DNA from 2 places in the Phyllobacterium sp. UNC302MFCol5.2 genome. Region 2 is predicted to be linked to the other one. Evidence: riboswitches for the same ligand, from Rfam matches in the RefSeq annotation. Region 2 holds a riboswitch; the other holds the start of a gene.
The links. A riboswitch is a leader RNA that binds a small molecule or an ion and turns the genes downstream of it on or off. The one in region 2 is predicted to bind S-adenosylmethionine.
Positions count from the first base shown of each region.

Region 1: another riboswitch for S-adenosylmethionine. It lies ahead of metA (homoserine O-succinyltransferase); the one in region 2 lies ahead of BR48_RS0105245 (O-succinylhomoserine sulfhydrylase).

Region 1 is NZ_JMLL01000012.1:168,939-172,322, forward strand. Features, by position in the region: gene BR48_RS0115560 (GMC oxidoreductase) at 1-33, shown strand, start outside; partial or broken gene BR48_RS24725 (recombinase family protein) at 587-1,263, shown strand; gene repC (replication initiation protein RepC) at 1,320-1,523, opposite strand; SAM-I-IV-variant riboswitch at 1,941-2,047, shown strand; gene metA (homoserine O-succinyltransferase) at 2,089-3,027, shown strand.
Region 2 is NZ_JMLL01000010.1:668,768-672,151, forward strand. Features, by position in the region: gene BR48_RS0105230 (EAL domain-containing protein) at 1-4, shown strand, start outside; tRNA gene BR48_RS0105235 (tRNA-Gly) at 109-182, opposite strand; gene BR48_RS0105240 (2'-deoxycytidine 5'-triphosphate deaminase) at 244-1,335, opposite strand; SAM riboswitch at 1,413-1,492, shown strand; gene BR48_RS0105245 (O-succinylhomoserine sulfhydrylase) at 1,556-2,749, shown strand; gene BR48_RS0105250 (MmcQ/YjbR family DNA-binding protein) at 2,756-3,091, opposite strand; gene apaG (Co2+/Mg2+ efflux protein ApaG) at 3,229-3,384, shown strand, end outside.

The DNA.
Region 1 (3,384 bases), on a different contig from region 2:
ATAGCAACCGAAATAGCCACTCACCTGGTTTGAGCGTGTGACGCACCGGTTCGCGATTTCTGCGGAAGAGTTCTTGCAACTTGCCGCCCTCAAGAATGGGCCGCGCGATTCGCGCTCGGCCGAGCTTGTGCGATTTCAAGGACCACAAACAGGAACATTTGCCCAGGCGAATTGATGAGCACCGGAGCGAAAACCCGGGGCGCGGCCGCCGCCATCGTCAACGGTACCGTCCGCGATTTCGCCTAGGTCCGCGCACTGGGCTAAGCGGCGGATGATCGCGACGATCAATCAATTGTTTCTGGGGCCGGTTTACTTGGAGTGACGCGATACTCGCGATGCAATCGCGAACTGTTCATAGTCTCCATTCTCCAATGGATTCCAAATAGCGCCGCGCCCCTTCAACTTTTGGGCGTTTGATGTGCGGTGGCATGGCCTCAAACATTCGACAATGATCCTGTGCATATGTGGGTTCGGGAGCAGATAGTCGATGTCTGCTCAGATTGAGCTTGCGGCCTTGGAGACTAACAAAGGGCGATCGGATGTCCGCAAAGTTGCGCGCGGTGATCCGGTTGGCGGCTGTATAGCCGGAGAGGTGCTGGTAGTGGTACGTCTTGATCGCCTGGCGCGATCCGTCAGCCATCTGCTGCAAGTTATCGAACAGCTGGAAGCCAAGGGCGCGCATTTCCGCTCGTTGCACGATCCGATCGACACCTCCACGCCGCAGGGCATGTTTTCGCTGCAGGTCTTGGGTGCCGTTGCCCAGCTCAAGCGTGCCCTGATGTCCGAGCGCACCAAGGTGGGCATTAAAGCGGCAAAGGGCCGCGGCAAGCTTCCCGGCAATCCTGGCTTGCGTGCGCGACTGCCGGAAGCCATTGCGAAGGCGTCGAGAGCGCGACAGCACACTCATCTAGCGGACCTCACCACTACCATGGTATCCTGGTTGCCCATCGTGCAACGAATGCGGCCGGATCATCCATGGGAAGACGTAACGCGCAGCCTCAACCGTGAAAACGGCCAGAATTGGTCGATCGATCGCCTGCGCCGGTCGGCAAGGCGGTTGGTCAGCGAAGGACTGGCTGATCCACGATCCTTCCCCTCCCCTCGCCGCTTACCGGAAGACCGGCTTATGATGCTGATCACAGGCATTGCCAATGCAAACCCCGACCTGACACTTCGCGACATCGCCGCACAGCTCGAAGGTATGCACGAGGCACGTCACGCGGTTCGTCGCGCTGGGCCGCCTCCTCGGTCAAGCACCTGCTGACCGGGCGCGAAAGCTCGGGCTCGTCCGCGTATAGTGGTCTTCATGCGCTCATCCTTCACGTCGCCGCCACCAGTTGCGGGCGCACGCCGTTGGCTTTGAGGGCTGCTATCAGCATCGGTCCTACGGTAAACTCCCCTGCCCTCGCCTTTTCGGTCAGGACGTGCAGATAGCCCCCAACTGAGTTGATGGCTTGTGCCCGCTCAAGGATGATGCAGGCAATGACAATGGCGGTGTTTTCCTGGCCAAACACACTCCTCATAAGCCGAGGGCAAAATACCAAGGTAGCCCCGCACCTGTGCGGCCGTCGCTATCGGCTCCCGCCAGGTACCAATACCGCTTGGCGCATAGTCGGCGATCTCCGGACGGGCCTTCATCACCAGGCCTAACGGATAGGTCCTTGTCGCATCCTCTGCCCTTGGTTGGTTGGGTCGAGATTTTGCCCTTGGCTGTTTTTGAAGCGAGTTCAATATCAGATGAAGAGTCGTTGTTTGAATTCTGTTGCTGCGGCTCAGATTGATACTCGTTGGCGCTCGGAATCTTTTCATTTACATGACTTTCCAACAGTATAGCCACTACCTGGCTGAGTCGGTTGAAAAGGCGGCGGCAGAACCTGCGCAAACGCCGGATGCCGTAGCAAAAGAGACTTGCGAAGTTGCGATGGTCTGCGTAGAAGTGGGTTCGACATCAAGAGTTGGGTTGACGCCCAACGCCAACCTGCGCTCCGGGCAAGGTGGTACTTCCGTCAGGGAGGATGTGGCCGAACCGGCAATTATACGGATTTAGCTACCGGCGTCTGTCCAGCGAACCAACAGGAACGCGCGATAATGCCGATAAAGATCCCCGACGATTTGCCCGCACGCCGCCAGCTCGAAGCCGAAGGCGTCAATATCATGCGCGAACGGGACGCGGTGCGTCAGGACATAAGGCCGCTGCGGATAGGATTGCTCAATCTGATGCCCAACAAGATCAGCACGGAAACGCAGATCGCAAGGCTGGTCGGCGCAACGCCGCTGCAGATCGAACTCACCCTCGTTAGGATAACCAATTACGTGGCGCGCAACACGCCGGTGACGCACATGGCATCATTCTACCGTGCCTGGGAGCAAGTCCGTGCCGAGCGGTTTGACGGATTTATAATTACCGGCGCGCCGGTCGAGCATCTAGCCTTCGAAGACGTGCAATATTGGGATGAACTCCGCCACATTCTAGATTGGACGCAGTCGCATGTCCATCACTGCCTGACTATCTGCTGGGCAGCCCAAGCTGCGCTTTGGCATTTTCACGGCATCCCGAAGCACGACCTGTCGGCAAAGGCTTTCGGCATCTTCAACCACGGCAACCTCGCGCCCGCTTCGCCATATTTGCGCGGTTTCTCCGATGACGTGCTTATGCCGGTATCGCGATGGACGGAGGTTCGGCGCGACGACATCCCACAGGGGCGCGGCATAAACGTGCTGCTTGAGGGGGAGGAGACGGGGCTAGGTCTGGTCGATGATCCTTCATGCCGGTCGCTCCACATGTTCAACCACCTCGAATATGACACGAACTCACTTGGCGACGAGTATTTCCGCGATCTCGCAAACGCACCTTCAATGCCGCTGCCTCGCAATTACTTTCCCGATGACGATTCGTCATTTAGGCCGGCGAACCGGTGGCGCAGCGCTGCCCATCTCCTTTTCGGCAATTGGATCAATGAGATCTATCAAACCACGCCTTTCAACGTGGACGACATAGGCATGATACCGCGACAGCTGGTAGGTTAACGCGATAAGGAAAGTCGCTGATTTACGCGCGGATTCTTTGACATATGTAAATGAAATAGAAGCTTATTGGTATTTAGCTTCCGTTCGACCTTGACCCGATTTACTCAGTCCCGCCTGATCTGAATCGGAATCCAGGTAGTATGGATGCTACGCGGGATGGCATAAGCAGAGACCTAGAGTTTGCGCGCTTTAAGTCGAGTGCGAGTCGTTGATTTCCAATCGTATCACCTCACCTCTCAATAGAGCGTGAGCAATGGAAATCCCGCACGCCCTCCCCCACTTCCGTGTCGGATCTATGCCAATGACTGGGAGCGACATCCGGAAGTCGGTTAGCAATTGGATAGAGCGTGTCCAGGT
Region 2 (3,384 bases):
TTGAACAGGGTTCAGAACAGTTACTCACTGCCTCGATGAGGTGTCTTGTGGTCGGCTACCAGCGTAAAAACGGCATCGTAAAATATCAGTTAAGTCATTGAAGATTGATGGAGCGGGTGAAGGGAATCGAACCCTCGTATTCAGCTTGGGAAGCTGCTGCTCTACCATTGAGCTACACCCGCATTTCACTATCAGTGACCGCTGACAGCGGTCTTTGTCAAGGGGTCGCGAGCGGCTCCGCCGTCAGCGGAAGTGCTTTGAAAGCTTCAGGCCCTGCGCCTGGTAGTTGGAGCCGAGATCAGTGCCGTAGAGTGCGCGCGGGCGCTCCAGCATGTGCTCGTAGATCAGGCGTCCGACGATCTGTCCGTGTTCGAGAATGAACGGCACTTCATGGCTGCGCACTTCGAGCACGGCGCGGCTGCCGGTGCCGCCCGCTGCCGTATGGCCGAAGCCCGGATCGAAGAAGCCGGCATAGTGCACGCGGAATTCGCCCACCAGCGGGTCGAACGGCGTCATCTCGGCCGCGTAAAGCGGCGGCACGTGGACCGCTTCGCGCGAGACGAGGATATAGAACTCATCGGGATCGAGCACGAGTTCCCGGGCGCCGCGATCATGGATCGGCTCCCAGAAGTCGAAAAGATCGTGGACGCCGCGTCGGTCGACATCGACGACGCTGGTATGATGCTTGCCGCGATAGCCGACAAGGCCATTCTGGTCGCCGGTGAGGTCGATTGAAAGGGCGATGCCGCCGCCGGAAATATTGGGGGTCTCGGAGGCGACGAGCGTCTCGGCGGCGTGAAGTTCCGCAAGCTCTGTTTCCTCGAGTTGCGCACGCCCCGTCCGGAAGCGGATCTGCGACAGGCGCGAGCCGGTGCGGGCGACGATCGGGAAGGTGCGCGGGCTGACTTCAAGGTAAAGCGGGCCATGATAGCCGGCCGGAACCTTGTCGAACTCCTGCGCGCCATCGACGATGACCCGTGTGAAGATATCGAGGCGCCCGGTCGAACTCTTCGGATTGGCTGAGGCTGAAACCTCGGCAGGAAGGGCCAGGCTTTCCAGGAGCGGAACGATATAGACGCAGCCGGTCTCGAGGACCGCGCCCTCGGTCAGATCGATTTCGTGCAGTTTCAGGCGGTCGAGCTTGTCGATGACCGGCGTGCCTGGGCCCGGCATGAAGCTCGCGCGTACGCGGTAGGCCCGCTTGCCGAGGCGCAGATCGAGGCTCGCCGGCTGGATCTGGTCGACGTCAAATTCGCGCTCGGTCTTGAGTGCTCGCGCCTCAAATAGCGCCCTGATGCCGCTATCGGCCAATATGCCCGCTTCTCGTCTCGCCATGTCGACCATCCATACAAAGAGACGAAAAGCTTTAGCGCCTCACCCGATTGACGCAAGCGGCCAAGAGGATTAAAGCACTTTTATCCCGTGGTGATTTGGCCGGCCGGCTTGCAGCCACGTAAAATAATTTGCTAAAAGAGGCCCGGTCTCGTCCGGCCTTTTTGCGATTCCCGCAAGGCCGGTTTTTTATTGGCCAGTTTTCTGGCAGATTGAGACAGCGATGACCAAGGATACCACCCGCAAACTGCGTCCCGCCACCCAGCTCGTCCATGCCGGCACCCTGCGTTCCGGCTTCGGGGAAACCTCCGAAGCCTTGTTCCTGACGCAAGGTTTCGTTTACCCGTCCGCAGAAGCGGCCGAGGCGCGTTTCAAGGGCGAAGAGCCCGGATTCATCTATTCACGCTATGCCAATCCCACGACCGACATGTTCGAAAAGCGCATGTGCGCCCTCGAAGGCGCGGAAGATGCGCGCGCAACCGCTTCGGGGATGGCCGCCGTTGCTGCCGCAATCCTCTGCCAAGTGCGAGCCGGTGACCACGTGCTTGCCGCGCGGGCGATGTTCGGCTCCTGTCGCTACATCATCGAGACCATGCTGCCGCGCTATGGCGTTGACTTCACGCTGATCGACGGCTCCAGGATCGAGAATTGGGAAAAGGCAGTTCGCCCCAACACCAAGGTGATGTTCCTCGAAAGCCCGACGAATCCGACGCTCGAAGTCATCGATATTGCCGCCGTCGCCAGGGTCGCGAACTCTGTTGGCGCCAAGCTGATCGTCGACAATGTTTTCGCAACGCCGCTCTTTCAAAAGCCGCTTGAACTCGGCGCCCACATCGTCATCTATTCGACGACCAAGCATATTGACGGCCACGGCCGCTGCCTCGGCGGCATGATCCTTTCCGACAAGCAGTGGATCGACGAAAACCTGCACGAATATTTCCGCCACACGGGCCCCGGGCTTAGCCCGTTCAATTCCTGGGTAATGCTCAAAGGGCTCGAAACGCTTGCAGTGCGCGTACACCAGCAGACGAACAATGCGGCGAAGATTGCCGACTTCCTTGCCGGACATCAGGCCGTCTCGAAAGTGCTTTATCCCGGCCGCGCCGATCACCCGCAGGCCGATATAGTCGCCAAGCAGATGAGCGGTGGCTCGACGCTGATCGCCTTCGAGGTCAAGGGCGGCAAGAAGGCTACGTTTGCGGTCGAAAATGCACTCGATATCATCCAGATCTCCAACAATCTCGGCGATTCGAAGAGCCTTATCACCCACCCGACAACGACGACGCACAAGAACCTGACGGACGAGGCCCGTGCCGAGCTCGGCATATCCGATGGACTGCTGCGGCTGTCCGTCGGGCTCGAAGACGTCGATGATCTCATCGATGATCTCGATGCGGCACTGAACGCCTCGCGCTAGGGCCGGCTATAGCTGGTGGCGCGCCGACACTGATTTTGGCGCGGCCTTCCGCCATGCCATCGCCATGGCATGGCGCACGACATCGGGCTCGGCCATGGCGAGGATGACAAAGGTCGCACCTTTCTCGCCCCAGCCGCCCGGCACCGGTTCGAACATGTCTGCAGAGGTCTCGCGCATCATGGCTTGGTCGTCGCGCGTCAGCATCAGAACCCCGCGCTGTTTTTCCGGACGCAAGGTGGCGAAGATTTTGTTGCTCACACGGAAATCGGTCGTGCCAAAGTGGCTGCTCTGCGTGCTTTCCGGAAATGAGTGCGCCATGGCGGCGAAGGCTTCCAGGGTCATCATGACTGGCTCCTTTTGCATCCCCGATCCTACCAAAGGAACCGTGACCAACGAAGGTTTTAGTTCGATCCGTGACCAGTAATGGTTGACGCATCGGCCGTGAGTGGCGATATCAAGGAGTGAAATCGAGAGCAGGCATGTACAAGGCGACAACGCGCGATATCGAAGTGACGGTCGAGCCGTTCTATCTGGAGGAGCAATCCAACCCGGAGGAAAATCGCTATGTCTGGGGCTACCGGATAACCATTGCCAATGACTCGGACCTGACGGTGCAATTGCGCGCCCGCTACTGG